4 regions of the Nitratireductor sp. WH36-1 genome follow, and region 4 is predicted to be linked to each of the others. Evidence: predicted binding sites of a transcription regulator. Region 4 holds the regulator's gene; each other region holds the start of a gene.
The links. The regulator PhoB, encoded in region 4, activates phosphate uptake and scavenging genes when phosphate is short. The targets are predictions, from matches to a motif close to TGTCATNNANCTGTCAT.
Positions count from the first base shown of each region.

Region 1: AC4PTT_RS09480 (UDP-2,3-diacylglucosamine diphosphatase) is a predicted target of PhoB. The motif match lies at 2,090-2,106, and genes of this name have one in related genera.
Region 2: AC4PTT_RS13285 (RNA degradosome polyphosphate kinase) is a predicted target of PhoB. The motif match lies at 1,179-1,195, and genes of this name have one in related genera.
Region 3: AC4PTT_RS07665 (BtaA family protein) is a predicted target of PhoB. The motif match lies at 2,092-2,108, and genes of this name have one in related genera.

Region 1 is NZ_CM178970.1:2,027,931-2,031,536, reverse strand. It holds gene AC4PTT_RS09490 (ABC transporter permease) at 1-86, opposite strand, end outside; gene dgcA (N-acetyl-D-Glu racemase DgcA) at 202-1,185, shown strand; gene AC4PTT_RS09480 (UDP-2,3-diacylglucosamine diphosphatase) at 1,205-2,041, opposite strand; gene AC4PTT_RS09475 (NADP-dependent malic enzyme) at 2,351-3,606, shown strand, end outside.
Region 2 is NZ_CM178970.1:2,776,715-2,780,320, reverse strand. It holds gene AC4PTT_RS13295 (FAD-dependent monooxygenase) at 1-848, opposite strand, end outside; gene AC4PTT_RS13290 (zinc-finger domain-containing protein) at 864-1,106, opposite strand; gene AC4PTT_RS13285 (RNA degradosome polyphosphate kinase) at 1,275-3,494, shown strand; gene ppx (exopolyphosphatase) at 3,508-3,606, shown strand, end outside.
Region 3 is NZ_CM178970.1:1,603,801-1,607,406, reverse strand. It holds gene AC4PTT_RS07670 (hydantoinase B/oxoprolinase family protein) at 1-1,951, shown strand, start outside; gene AC4PTT_RS07665 (BtaA family protein) at 2,164-3,408, shown strand; gene AC4PTT_RS07660 (class I SAM-dependent methyltransferase) at 3,411-3,606, shown strand, end outside.
Region 4 is NZ_CM178970.1:587,552-591,157, forward strand. It holds gene pstA (phosphate ABC transporter permease PstA) at 1-113, shown strand, start outside; gene pstB (phosphate ABC transporter ATP-binding protein PstB) at 128-943, shown strand; gene phoU (phosphate signaling complex protein PhoU) at 978-1,688, shown strand; gene phoB (phosphate regulon transcriptional regulator PhoB) at 1,725-2,411, shown strand; gene AC4PTT_RS02840 (hypothetical protein) at 2,495-2,836, opposite strand; gene AC4PTT_RS02845 (DUF1328 domain-containing protein) at 2,925-3,092, opposite strand; gene AC4PTT_RS02850 (response regulator) at 3,225-3,606, opposite strand, start outside.

The sequences.
Region 1 (3,606 bases), 1.4 Mb from region 4:
TCCTCGTGAATTTCGAGGCGCGGCTCGCCATTCTGGCCGGAGGGACGTCCTGCGTCGCTTGCGTCGTCAACGGAATTGGTCAACATGGCACCATCATTAGTGTGGAGCAGGTCCAAAGGGAACCGGTTGCGGGCTCCCGGAGCGGGCATATATGGCTTGTTCCTCTGATAATTGTGATTTTTTGCGAGAAGAAGGGCGGAAATGACACGCGAACTGGCCACAGACATCGAAGGTTTTCCGATAGCCGGCGTCTTCACAATCTCCCGAGGCTCACGCACCGAGGCGCGAGTCGTCAGATGCACGGTGAGTGAAAACGGCGTCAGCGGTCACGGCGAATGCGTACCCTATCCGCGCTATGGCGAATCCGAGGACAGTGTGGTCGGCCAGATCGAGGCCGCGCGGCAGGAGATCGCCAACGGCATCAGCCGCGCCGATCTGATCGCCGCCATGCCGGCAGGTGCGGCGCGCAACGCCGTTGACTGCGCGCTTTGGGATCTGGAAGCGAAGCTTTCAGGCAAGCGCGCATCGACTGCGGCCTGCCCGATCCCGCCACGTCCGCTCCAGACCGCCTATACGATCTCGCTGGCGGAACCCGAAGAGATGGCCGCACAGGCCCGCGCCCATGCGACCCGCCCTCTCCTGAAAGTGAAGCTGGGTGGCAAAAACGATGCCGCGCGCATTCACGCCGTGGCGGGCGCAGCACCCGACAGCCGCCTCATCGTTGACGCCAATGAAGGCTGGACCGAAGAGAACATCCGCGAAAACATGCTTGCAGCGGCCGAATTTCACGTGGCGCTGATCGAGCAGCCCCTGCCGGCCGGCAAGGATGAAATCCTGCGCGAAATCCCGCATCCGGTTCCGATCTGCGCAGATGAAAGCGTGCACACGGCGCAGAGCCTTCCCGAACTCGCCGGGCTCTATGATTTCGTGAACATCAAGCTGGACAAGACCGGCGGCCTGACCGCCGCGATGGAGCTGCGCGACCGCGCCCGCGAAATGGGTTTTGGCGTGATGGTCGGCTGCATGGTGGGCACGTCGCTCGCCATGGCGCCGGCCGTGCTTCTTGCGCAGGGCGCAGATTACGTGGATCTCGACGGCCCGCTGCTTCTGGCAAAGGACCGCGCGCACGGGCTCAGCTATTCGGGCTCGCTCGTTTCGCCGCCTTCGCCACAGCTCTGGGGCTGACGCACAGGGTCGGGGCCGCTCAGGCGGCCTTGACCCCATCCTTTCGGAACGCGGTCACAACGCCGCGTTTCTCGATTTCCCGGGTGGCCGGGACAGGCGCTGTCTCAAGGATCTGCGCCCAAGTGATAATTTCGAAACTCCCGTCGAAATTCTCGGCCAGCGCCGTGCAGCTTTCCACCCAGTCGCCCGTGTTCATGTAGGTGACCCCGCGAATGTCTTCCATCGCGGCGTGGTGGATGTGGCCGCAGATGACGCCATCGACTTCCGAACGCTGCGCCTCCTGGGCGAGAACATCCTGAAACGAGCTGATGAACTTGATCGCCTTCTTGACCTTGATCTTCGCCCAGGAAGAGAAGGACCAGTAAGGCCGCCCCAGAATGCGGCGCACCCGGGCGATGACCCGGTTCACGACGATGGCGAGATCGTAGGCCTTGTCGCCCAGATAGGCGAGCCAGCGCACATTGTGCACCACCTGATCGAACTGGTCGCCATGGATGACGAGGAATTTGCGTCCGTCTGCTGCTTCATGGATCACCCGGTCGGCAACGACGATGCCGCCGAAATGCACGCCCTGAAACGAGCGCAGGAACTCGTCGTGATTGCCGGCGATATAGGTGATCCCGGTGCCCTTGCGCGCCTTGCGCAGGAGCTTCTGCACCACGTCATTATGGGCAGCCGGCCAGTGCCAGGAGCGCTTCAGACGCCAGCCATCGACGATGTCGCCAACCAGATAGATCTGCTCCGCATCGTGATAACGCAGAAAATCGATCAGAAACTCGGCCTTGGCCGGTTTCGAACCGAGGTGAATATCGGAGATGAAGAGTGCGCGAAATTTTCGATGTTCAGCGCCGGTCATTGTCCCGCCTGAGCCCTGTTAAGTCGCGCATTCTATGGCCAGATTCATGTCACAGGCATATGACGGATTCCGTAGCGTTACTGCAAACCCGGCCCCATCCTGCGTCAGAACAGCCCGAAAGCAGCAATTCTGGCGGATGAAACTGCTTCTCGGCATTCAACGCTGGAAAAAGCAGTTATGAGCGCCTAAGCACAAGTGATGATTCAAATCGTTTGAGTGCCTTGTTCCCTGCGGGAACGGAAAGGCGCGCGAACGCCGGGCCGCGAGCCAAACGGCCCCACCGACAGAGCCATGATGTGGAGCCGCTGGATGTCTTCCAATACCAAGAAACCGCAACGATCCGAATTCGACGAAGCCGCGCTCTTCTTCCACAGCCATCCCATGCCGGGGAAGCTGGAGATCCAGGCGACCAAGCCGCTCGGCAACCAGCGCGATCTGGCGCTTGCCTATTCTCCGGGCGTTGCCGCTCCCTGCATGGCCATCCATGACGATCCGAGCACGGCGGCGGACTACACCGCCCGCGCCAATCTCGTGGCCGTGGTTTCCAACGGTTCGGCGGTGCTTGGCCTCGGCAATATCGGCCCGCTTGCCTCCAAACCCGTGATGGAGGGCAAGGCGGTCCTCTTCAAGAAGTTTGCCGGCATCGATGTTTTCGACATCGAAATCGATGCGCCGGAAATCGACCGGATGGTGGAAACCGTCGCAGCACTCGAGCCGACCTTCGGTGGCATCAACCTTGAGGACATCAAGGCTCCGGAGTGTTTTGAGGTCGAGGAACAGCTCAAGGCGCGCATGGGCATTCCGGTGTTCCATGACGACCAGCACGGAACCGCGATCATTGTTGCCGCGGCCGTCATGAACGGGCTGGAGCTGGCCGGCAAGGACATTGCCAAGGCGAAGATCGTTTCCTCCGGTGCAGGCGCTGCCGCGCTTGCCTGTCTCAATCTGCTGGTCTCGCTGGGTGCGAAGACCGAGAATATCTGGCTCACCGACCGCCACGGCGTCGTCTATGAGGGCCGGAAGGAAGAGATGGACCGCTGGAAAGCGCCCTATGTGAAGGATACGGACGCCCGCAAGCTTGCCGAAGTGATCGGCGGAGCGGATGTGTTCCTGGGCCTCTCGGCGGCCGGTGTCCTGAAGCCGGAAATGCTGGCTGACATGGCTGAAAAGCCACTGATCCTGGCGCTTGCCAACCCCGTTCCCGAGATCATGCCGGACGTGGCGCGCGAAGCGCGGCCTGACGCCATGATCTGCACCGGGCGTTCGGACTTCCCGAACCAGGTGAACAACGTCCTGTGCTTCCCCTACATCTTCCGTGGGGCGCTCGATGTGGGCGCAACCGCGATCAACGAGGAAATGAAGCGCGCCGCCGTGAAGGCGATTGCGGGCCTTGCACGCGAAGAACCTTCCGATGTCGCAGCGCGCGCCTATTCGGGCGAGACGCCGATCTTCGGACCCGACTTCCTGATCCCCTCGCCTTTCGACCCGCGGCTTATCCTGCGCATTGCGCCGGCGGTTGCCGAAGCGGCGATGAAGAGTGGCGTCGCGGCGCGGCCCATCGAGGA
Region 2 (3,606 bases), 1.8 Mb from region 4:
ATGGGCCAGACGGTCCAGGAGGCATGTCTGCTGGCGGCCAGCCGGGCAAGGGCGGGATTGGCGCTGGCGAGCGTCTTTTTCAGCGGCGCGTCGTCAGCATCCTGCGCCCAGGCGTTGAGCGGCACTTCGCCCGGCACAATCGCAACCAGATTGATCGCCCTGCCGCCACTGATCGGATAGGCGACCAGATGGAATTTCGGGTGCATGAATGCCGTAACCCGGTCAGGCTGGATCGCACCGTCGCCGGCAGCCAGCGCCTCTTCGACGGGGACTGTCGCGCGCCAGGCGACGTAACCGGTAAAGCGGCTGCGCACGGCGGTGCGGGCGAGGCGACGCAGATGCGACCAGACCCCGTCTGCCGCGATCAGGAGGGGCGTGTGCACCTCTTCGCTTTCGCCGTCCCGCAGGATCTGAAGGCGTGGACGACCGGCGTGGAAATCGGCTTTCTCGGCCAGCGCGCCGGTGACGATCTCGATCAGCGGTTGCTGGCGCGCACGGTTCAGAAGGGCTGCCTGCAGATCGGCGCGGTGCACCACAAGATAAGGTGCGCCCCAGCGGGCCTGTGCGGCCGCACCGAGCGGAACATGGGTGAGGGGGGCGAGTGTCGCAGCCTTCTTGAGAACGACGGCCTGCGGCTCCACGGCCGAAGCGCGCAGTTCCTCGAGCACACCCAGCCTGTCGAGCAGGCGGGTCGCGTTGGGCGAAAGCTGAAGGCCGGCCCCCACTTCGTGGAGTTCCGGCGCACGCTCATAGATGCGCGAAGCAAGACCATGCCGCGCCAGGGCAAGTGCTGCCGTCAGCCCGGCAACGCCGGCGCCGACGATGATTGCTGCTGGTTCGTCCGTCATCGGCCTGCGGGCCGATCAGGCCGCTTCGTCGTAAATGCAGCCCTCGGGCTTCGTGTCCGTCGCCTTCAGCGCCGGATTGTAGCGGTAAAGCGTCGAGCAATAGGGGCAGACCCGCTCGTTCTCATCGCCCATGTCGATGAACACATGCGGATGATCGAAGGGCGGATTCGCACCGACGCACATGAATTCCTTCACGCCGATTTCGATTGCCTGGTGTCCGTTGGTGTTCTGGAAATGGGGAATGGCTGATCCGGCCATCATCTTCTCCCGCTTGGAATGCGTTGGAAAGTCGCTTGCGTTTGTAGCATAAACTGCGTCTTTGCAAGCCTCTGATATGAAACTGTCATAAAACCATGTCACGAGGTACACTGGGCCACCAGTAGACAACGGCCCGTGCTGTGGAAATCAAGGGGCGCAGGCAGGATCATGAACCAGTTGAAGCCGGTCACGAAAGAATTCTCCGTTGATGGCGGACCGACTGGGCAGATCGCCGCCGTGGGGCCGGACCGTTTCGTCAATCGCGAATTCTCCTGGCTGCAGTTCAATCGCCGTGTTCTCGGCGAGGCGCAGAACGAAAACCATCCGCTGCTCGAGCGGCTGCGTTTCCTGTCGATCTCGGCCGACAATCTCGATGAGTTCTTCATGGTGCGCGTCGCCGGTCTTGCCGGTCAGGTGCGCGAGCACATCGCCACGCGCAGCGCCGATGGCCGCACGCCGGAAGAGCAGCTTGAGCATGTGCTGCGCGAGGTGGCCGGACTGCAGAACGACCAGCACGCAAGCCTGAATGCACTGCTTGACCTTCTGCGCAAGGAAGGCATTGAGCTGGTGCGCGCCGATGCGCTGAACCCAGTCGACATGCAATGGCTGGAAGATCACTTCATGGAAGCGATTTTCCCGGTTCTGACGCCGCTTTCCATCGACCCGGCGCACCCGTTCCCGTTCATCCCGAATCTCGGCTTCTCCATTGCGCTCGAACTCCAGCATGAGGGCGAACTGGAGCCGATGACGGCGCTTCTGCGCCTGCCGGTGGCGCTCAAGCGCTTCATCCAGCTTCCGGTGCACAATGGCACGGTGCGTTTCATCACGCTGGAAGATGTGGTCAACCTTTTCATCGGCAAGCTGTTCCCGCGTTACAAGGTTATCGGTTCGGGCACGTTCCGCCTCATTCGCGACAGCGATATCGAGGTGGAGGAAGAGGCCGAGGATCTGGTGCGCCTCTTCGAATCGGCGCTCAAGCGCCGCCGCCGCGGCTCGGTGATCCGCATTGAGTTCGACGACGAGATGCCCGAAGGCCTGCGCGACTTCGTCGCCAGCGAGCTGGGCGTTGCCGAAAACCGCATCACGGTTCTGGAACGGCCGCTGGCGATCAACCAGATTTCCGAGATCGTGAAAGTGCCGCGCGAAGACCTGCTCTTCTCGCCCTACAATCCGCGTTTCCCGGAGCGCATTCGCGAGCATAATGGCGACTGTTTCGCCGCCATCCGCGAGAAGGACCTTATCGTCCACCACCCGTATGAATCCTTCGATGTCGTGGTGCAATTCCTGCGCCAGGCCTCGCTCGACCCGGAAGTGGTGGCCATCAAGCAGACGCTTTACCGCACCTCCAATGACAGCCCCATCGTGCGGGCGCTCATCGAGGCGTCGGAGGCCGGCAAGTCGGTCACGGCGCTGGTGGAGTTAAAAGCCCGCTTCGACGAGGAAGCAAACATCCGCTGGGCGCGCGATCTGGAGCGTGCCGGCGTGCAGGTCGTGTTCGGCTTCCTCGAACTGAAAACCCACGCCAAGATGTCGCTCGTGGTGCGCCGCGAGGAAGGCAAGCTGCGCAACTACTGCCATCTGGGCACGGGCAACTATCACCCGATCACCGCGCGCATCTATACGGATCTGTCCTATTTTACGGATGATCCGGAAATCGCGCGCGACGTGGCGCAGGTGTTCAATTTCATCACCGGCTACGCCGAGCCCGATGGCGAAATGCGCATTGCCGTGTCGCCATTCTCGCTGCGCAACCGATTACTGGACCACATTCAGGCAGAGATCGAGCATGCCCGGTCGGGCCGTCCGGCGCAGATCTGGATGAAGATGAACTCTCTGGTTGATCCGCTGGTGATCGATGCGCTCTATGAAGCAGGGCAGGCGGGTGTCGAGGTGGATCTCGTGGTGCGCGGCATTTGCTGCCTGCGCCCGCAGGTGCCGGGGCTGTCCGAGCGCATTCGCGTTAAATCCATTGTCGGCCGCTTTCTGGAGCACAGCCGGATCTACTGTTTCGGCAACGGCCACGGCCTGCCGTCGGATGAGGCGATCGTCTACATCTCGTCCGCCGACATCATGCCCCGCAATCTGGATCGGCGGGTAGAAACCATGGTGCCGATCACCAACCCCACCGTGCATGAGCAGGTCATCGGGCAAATTATGCTCGGAAACATCATGGACAATCAGCAAAGCTTTGAAGTATTGCCGGATGGAACTTCGCGGCGCATTATGCCCGACGAGGGAGAAGAACCGTTCAACGCTCAGGAATATTTCATGACGAATCCGAGCCTATCCGGTCGCGGCAATGCCTTGAAGTCCCATGCGCCGAAGCGGATCACCGCTTTCAGAAAGCGCAGGAAAGCGGACGTCGGGCCCGGTTCACCAACGGACTGACGAGCGCTTACTCTTGGGCATAGCTAATTCTCAGGGCCGGCTTCAGGACCGGCGTCCCGTTTCGGTCATCGATATCGGGTCAAACTCGATTCGCCTCGTGATCTATGAGGGA
Region 3 (3,606 bases), 1.0 Mb from region 4:
CGACGGCACGCTTGAGACCGCCAGGGCCGCCTTCGAGGCGGCGCACAGGGCGCAGTTCGGCTTCGTCTATGACGACAAGCCAATGGTGGTGGAAGCCGTCAGCGTCGAGGGACTGGACGCGGGCGACGGCCGTCCGGTTGAGCAGGAGCAGGCAACCAGCGACGCCACGCCCGCCCCCGGCGAAACGCGCGCAATCTTCTGCGACGGCGCATGGCACGACGCCGGCATCTACCGCCGCGAGACGCTGTCGCGCGGCGCCAGGGTCAACGGCCCTGCCCTCATCATCGAGGCCAACCAGACGGTTGTCGTGGAGCCCGGCTGGCAGGCCGAGATCACCGCGCTCGACCACATTCTGATGCGCCGCGTGGAAAAGAAGGCCCGCATGGCCGCACTCGGTACCAAAGCCGATCCGGTGATGCTGGAGGTCTTCAACAACCTGTTCATGTCGATCGCCGAACAGATGGGCGTGACGCTGCAGAACACCGCCTATTCGGTGAACATCAAGGAGCGGCTCGACTTCTCCTGCGCGGTGTTCGACCAGAATGGCGCGCTGGTGGCCAATGCCCCGCACATGCCGGTGCATCTGGGCTCCATGGACCGCTCGGTGGAAACCGTCATCCGGCTGAACAAGGGCAATATCCGCCCCGGCGACGTGTTCGCGCTGAACGCGCCTTACAATGGCGGCACGCATCTGCCCGACATCACGGTGGTCACGCCCGTGTTTGACGATCACGGCGAGAACATTCTGTTCTACACCGCCTCGCGCGGCCACCATGCCGATGTCGGCGGCACAGCACCCGGCTCCATGACGCCGCTGGCGACCACGGTGGATGAAGAAGGCGTTCTGTTCGACAATTTCCGCCTCGTCGAAGGCGGCAAGTTCCGCGAAAAGGAGCTGCACACGCTTCTCACCGACCACGCCTATCCGGCGCGCAACCCGCACCAGAACATCGCCGATCTGAAGGCGCAGATCGCCGCCAACGAAAAGGGCGTGGCGGAACTGCGCAAGATGATCGACCAGTTCGGTCTGGACGTGGTGCAGGCCTATATGGGCCATGTGCAGGACAATGCGGCGGAGGCCGTGCGCCGTGTGCTCGAACGCCTGCCGGACGCCTCGGAATATGAATATCCGACCGACACGGGCCAGGTGATCAAGGTGAAGATCACCGTCGACCGCGAGAAGCGCGAGGCGACCGTCGACTTCACCGGCACGTCGAATGTTCAGAAGAACAATTTCAACGCGCCCGAACCGGTGACCCGCGCAGCGGTGCTCTATGCCTTCCGCGTGATGGTGGAAGGGCAGATCCCGATGAATGCGGGCTGTCTGCGGCCGATCAACATCGTGATCCCGGAAGACTGCATGCTGCGCCCCTCCTATCCGGCAGCGGTCGTGGCCGGCAATGTGGAGACGTCCCAGCACGTCACCAATGCGCTGTTCGGCGCGATGAAGGCCATCGCCAACAGCCAGGGCACGATGAACAATCTGACCTTCGGTAATGAAGAGTATCAGTATTACGAGACCATCTGCTCCGGCTCGCCGGCCGGTCGCATGAATGACGGTCGCGGCTTCGATGGCGCGTCCGGCGTTCATGTCCACATGACCAATTCGCGCCTGACGGACCCGGAAATCCTCGAACTGCGCTTCCCGGTTCTGCTTGAGGACTTCCATATCCGCGAAGGCTCGGGCGGCAAGGGCAAGTGGAATGCGGGCGACGGCACGCGCCGCACCATCCGCTTCCTGAAGACCATGGAATGCGCCATTCTCTCCTCCCACCGCACCCAGCCGCCACGCGGCGTTGAGGGCGGTGGCGATGGCGAAATGGGCAAGACCGAGGTGCGCCGCAAGGACGGTCATGTCGAAACGCTCAAGGGCTGTGACCAGACAGTGATCCAGTCCGGCGAAGCGGTGATCGTGACCACGCCCACCGCCGGCGGTTTCGGCAAGGCTTAAAGCAATCAGGATTGCGGGCGGGGGAGCATGCTTCTCCGCCCGCATTGTCATTGAAGCCCCCGGTCCGGGGCCAGGCGCTGCCGAACGGGCGGCGCTCGGGGCTAAACCTGCACCCCGCCTTTAACAGCCCCGTCACACTCGGTCATTCAGGTTTCACGCGCGCGTCATGGAAGCGCAGTAGCCCCTCAAGACAAGATTGAGGGGAGAGACCCATGACAGATCTTTCAGCCGGCACCGGCCTTTCCACCCGCCGCCATCTCGGCAAGGCGGTCTATCAGAACAGGGCCACCACGCGCGCAGGCCTTTCCGAACGCCTCTTCGCCCTTCTTTTTTCGGGCCTCGTCTATCCGCAGATCTGGGAAGACCCGGACGTGGACATTGCGGCGATGGAACTCGATGAGAGCCACCGCATCGTCACCATCGCGTCGGGCGGCTGCAATGTGCTGGCCTATCTCACCCGCCAGCCAGCGAAGATCGACGCCGTGGACCTGAACGCCGCGCATGTGGCGCTCAACCGGCTGAAGCTCACCGCCTTCAAGGCGCTGCCCGCCCATGGCGACCTGCTGCGCTTCTTCGGCGCAACCAACCAGCGCAGCAACAGCGAAGCCTATCGCCGCTTCATCGCGCCAGCGCTCGACGCCCAGTCGCGCCGGCACTGGGAAAGCCGCGGGCCGCTCGGCCGCAAGCGCATCGACGCCTTCACGCGCAATTTCTACCGCAAGGGCCTGCTCGGCTTCTTCATCGCCACCGGCCACACGGTCGCAAAGTTCTATGGCGTGAACCCGGCGGACATCATGAAATCGCGCTCGCTTCGCGATCAGCGCATCTTCTTCGATGAGCAGTTACGCCCGCTGTTCGACCGCGGGCTCGTGCGCTGGGCGACCTCGCGCAAGGCATCGCTTTTTGGCCTCGGCATTCCGCCGGCGCAGTATGACTCGCTGATCACGGCGGGTGACGGCACCATGGCGGATGTTCTGTCGAGCCGGCTTGAGAAGCTCGCCTGCCATTTTCCGCTGAAGGAAAACTATTTCGCCTGGCAGGCCTTCGCCCGCCATTACCCCGCTCAGGGCGAAGCCACCCTGCCCGCCTATCTGGAGCGCAGGAACTTCGACACGATCCGCGCTGCGGCAGACAATGTGACGGTGCATCACGCGAACCTGATGGATGTGCTGGGCAACAAGCCCGCGCAGAGCGTGGACCGCTATGTGCTGCTCGACGCGCAGGACTGGATGAACGACGATCAGCTCAACGCACTGTGGAGCGAGATCACCCGCACGGCAGCGCCCGGCGCGCGCGTCATCTTCCGCACCGCGGCAGCGCCGAGCCTGCTGCCGGGCCGCGTGAACGACCACATTCTGAACCAGTGGCGCTATGAGAAGCTCCGCTCGCGCGAACTCTCGGCCAATGACCGCTCGGCGATCTATGGCGGGTTCCACCTCTATGTGAAAGCGGCCTGAGAATGGCCATACCGCAGACCGCCGGGCACGCCAGTCTGATGGACGGCGTCTATCGCCGCCAGCGCCATATCTACGACCTGACGCGCAAATATTATCTGCTTGGGCGTGACGGGCTGATCGGCGGGCTGAACGCGCCGGAAGGCGGCGCGGTGCTGGAGCTGGGCTGCGGAACGGGGCGCAATCTGGCGCTCGTTTCGG
Region 4 (3,606 bases):
AACGCGCGTTTGTCGAGCGCACCTCGGGCGCTATCATGGTGTTGTTGCTGTTCCTCGCCGTGATGAACATTACCGCCATTATTCTGCGGCGGCGCGTCGAGCGTCGCTGGTAACGGAGTGGAAGGACATGAACATGCTCACTGATGCTGCTGTTGAAGAAGCACTGGATGCGAGCCAGAACTCGGACACCCTCAAGATGCGCGGTGAAGACGTCTGCGTCTTCTACGGCGAGAAACAGGCGCTGTTCGGCGTCAATCTCGACGTGCGCGAAAACCAGGTGACCGCGCTGATCGGCCCCTCGGGCTGTGGCAAATCCACGTTCCTGCGCTGCCTGAACCGCATGAACGACACGATCGACATTGCCCGGATCACCGGCAAGATCACGCTCGATGGCGAGGATATCTACGATCCCCGCATCGATGTGGTGGAGCTGCGCGCCCGGGTCGGCATGGTCTTCCAGAAGCCCAATCCGTTCCCCAAGTCGATCTACGAGAACATCGCCTACGGTCCGCGCATTCACGGTCTGGCGACGAAGAAGTCGGAATTCGACGAGGTCGTGGAAGCGAGCCTCCAGAAGGCTGGCCTCTTCAATGAGGTGAAGGACCGCCTGCATGAGCCCGGCACCGGTCTTTCCGGTGGTCAACAGCAGCGCTTATGCATCGCGCGCGCCATTGCCGTGTCGCCGGAAGTGATCCTGATGGACGAGCCCTGCTCGGCGCTTGATCCCATCGCCACCGCCAAGGTGGAAGAGCTGATTGACGAGCTGCGCGAGAACTACACGATCGTGATCGTCACGCACTCCATGCAGCAGGCGGCCCGCGTCTCGCAGCGCACGGCCATGTTCCACCTCGGCAATCTGGTCGAGGAAGGCCCGACGGACAAGATGTTCACCAATCCGGATGACAAGCGCACCCAGGATTACATCACCGGACGCTTCGGCTGACGGCGCGGCAAACGCACAGATAAGGAACCAGACCATGGGCGAGCACACAGTCAGCTCCTTCGATGAGGAACTCGGTGAAATCGACCGCCTCATCCGCGACATGGGCGATCTCTCCGGCGAGATGACGCGCGCTTCCACCAGGGCGCTACTGCACTCCGATACGGCGCTTGCACAGCGCATCATCTCCGATGACACGATCATGGACGCCAAGCAGCGCGACCTTGATGAGCGCGCCATCACGCTCATCGCAAAGCGCCAGCCGATGGCGCAGGATCTGCGCAGCGTCGTGGGCGCCATCCGCATGGCGGCTGATCTCGAGCGCATCGGCGATCTGGCCAAGAACATTGCCAAGCGCGTCGGCGCCGTGGGCGAAAGCGCCACGCCGCGCACGCTTGCGCATTCCATCGACGCGATGGCCGGCCTCGTGCTGAAACAGGTCAATTCGGTGGTCGAGCACTATGTGGCGCGCAATGCCGAGGCGTTAATCCGGCTGCGCGACGAGGATGAGGAAATCGACATTCAGTACACGTCGGTTTTCCGCGAACTCCTCACCTACATGATGGAAGACCCGCGCAACATCACGGCCTGCACGCACCTCCTGTTCTGTGCGAAAAATCTTGAGCGTATCGGCGACCATGTGACCAATATCGCCGAAAATGCCTATTATGTGGTGACGGGGTCCCAGCTTCCGGTCCAGCGGCCGAAGCTTGACGAAACACAGATGACGGTCGAATCCGATGTCTAACCGGCCGTAGACTGCCCGAGGAGAATGCCTGCCATGATTGCCCCCAAGGTCATGGTCGTTGAAGACGACGAACCGCTTTGCGTCTTGCTCAAGTACAATCTGGAAGCCGAAGGCTATCAGGTCGAGATGATCTCTCGCGGCGATGAAGCCGAAGTGCGCCTGCAGGAAAACGTACCCGATCTGCTCGTTCTGGACTGGATGGTTCCGGCCGTTTCCGGCATCGAGCTGTGCCGCCGGCTGCGCATGCGCCCCGAAACGGAGCGCCTGCCGATCATCATGCTCACCGCCCGTGGCGAGGAAAGCGACCGCGTGCGCGGCCTTTCAACCGGCGCGGACGACTATCTGGTGAAGCCTTTCTCGACGCCGGAATTCGTGGCGCGTGTTCGCGCGCTTCTGCGGCGCGCGAAGCCGGAAGTGCTCTCGACGGTTCTTTCGGTCGGGGACATCGTGCTCGACCGTGAATCGCACCGTGTCTATCGCCGCAAGAACGAGATCCGTCTCGGACCGACAGAGTTCCGCCTTCTGGAATTCATGATGCAGCATCCCGGCCGCGTCTTCTCGCGAAGCCAGCTGCTCGACAATGTCTGGGGCGAGACGATCTATATCGACGAGCGCACCGTGGACGTGCATGTGGGGCGTTTGCGCAAGGCCGTGAACCACGGGCGTCTGCCCGATGTGATCCGCACCATTCGCGGCGCGGGCTATGCGATCCGCGAAGCCTGACAAACGCGATACAGCCATTAAAAAAAGCCCCGGTTCGACCGGGGCTTTTTCGTTGAAGCTCTTCGCCGTTATTTCGTGGCCCGTTATTTCGTGGCGGCGTGTCCGGGGCGGGCATGCTCGTTCTGCGCCACGGCAAAGCTCGTCACCGGCTCGATGGAAGCGGTCAGCTCGCCATTGCTGGTGATGTCCCACTCCAGGATCGCATCGTCATAGACGAGTGCGGGATCCACATAGACGCAGGTGGCGAGAACCTGCGGCGCTTCGGTTTCCAGCTCGCGCATTGCAACCGGCTTCTCCGCCTCGCACTCCTCAAACGTCTCGTAGACCGGGGTGGGGGCGGGCAGTTCCTGGCATTCGCGCGTGTCGCCGGCCCCCACATTGCCTGAGCAGCCGACAATCAAAAGAAGTGCAGCGATGTGTTCCATGGCTTTCTCCTTTCATTGTCTTCACGAAACGGAAGCCATGGATGGTCCGGTTCGCTTATGCCGCATTCGTTTATGTGTGCGTCGCCGTTTAGCGACCGCGTTTCAGAAGGCCCATGATCAGCGAGATCGCGAGCAGGGCGAGGAAGATGTAGAAGAGGATCTGCGCAATGCCTGCCGAAGCGCCGGCAATTCCGCCGAAACCGAGTGCGCCGGCGATGATCGCGACGACAAGGAATATCAGGGCCCAGTATAGCATTCTGTCTCTCCGTTTAGTTATGCCGGTTAAACGTCTGGCATTCGGATTTGGTTCCGCCGGAGAGATTTTGGGCAAAAGAAAAGCCGCCCGGAGGCGGCTTTTTTGAGAAACGCGTGAAGAAGCGGGGGCCTGTCAGGCCGCCGCGTGCGCCTGCTGATCGAAGAAGAGCGCCTGGCTGATGAGCGCCTTGACCATTTCCGGGCTGAACGGCTTGGTCACAAGGAAGGTCGGTTCCGGGCGCTCGCCCGTCAGAAGCCGCTCGGGGAAGGCGGTGATGAAGATGACCGGCACGGTGGCCGCGTCGAGGATCTCGTTCACCGCATCAAGGCCTGAACTGCCATCGGCAAGCTGAATGTCGGCCAGCACCATTTTCGGCTGCGTCTTGGCAAACATTTCGACCGCCTGCTTGTGGGTGCGGGCCGTGCCGACCACGCGATGCCCGAGGCTTTCGACCATCTCCTCGATGTCCATGGCGATCAGGGGCTCGTCCTCGATGATGAGGATGTCTGTCGCC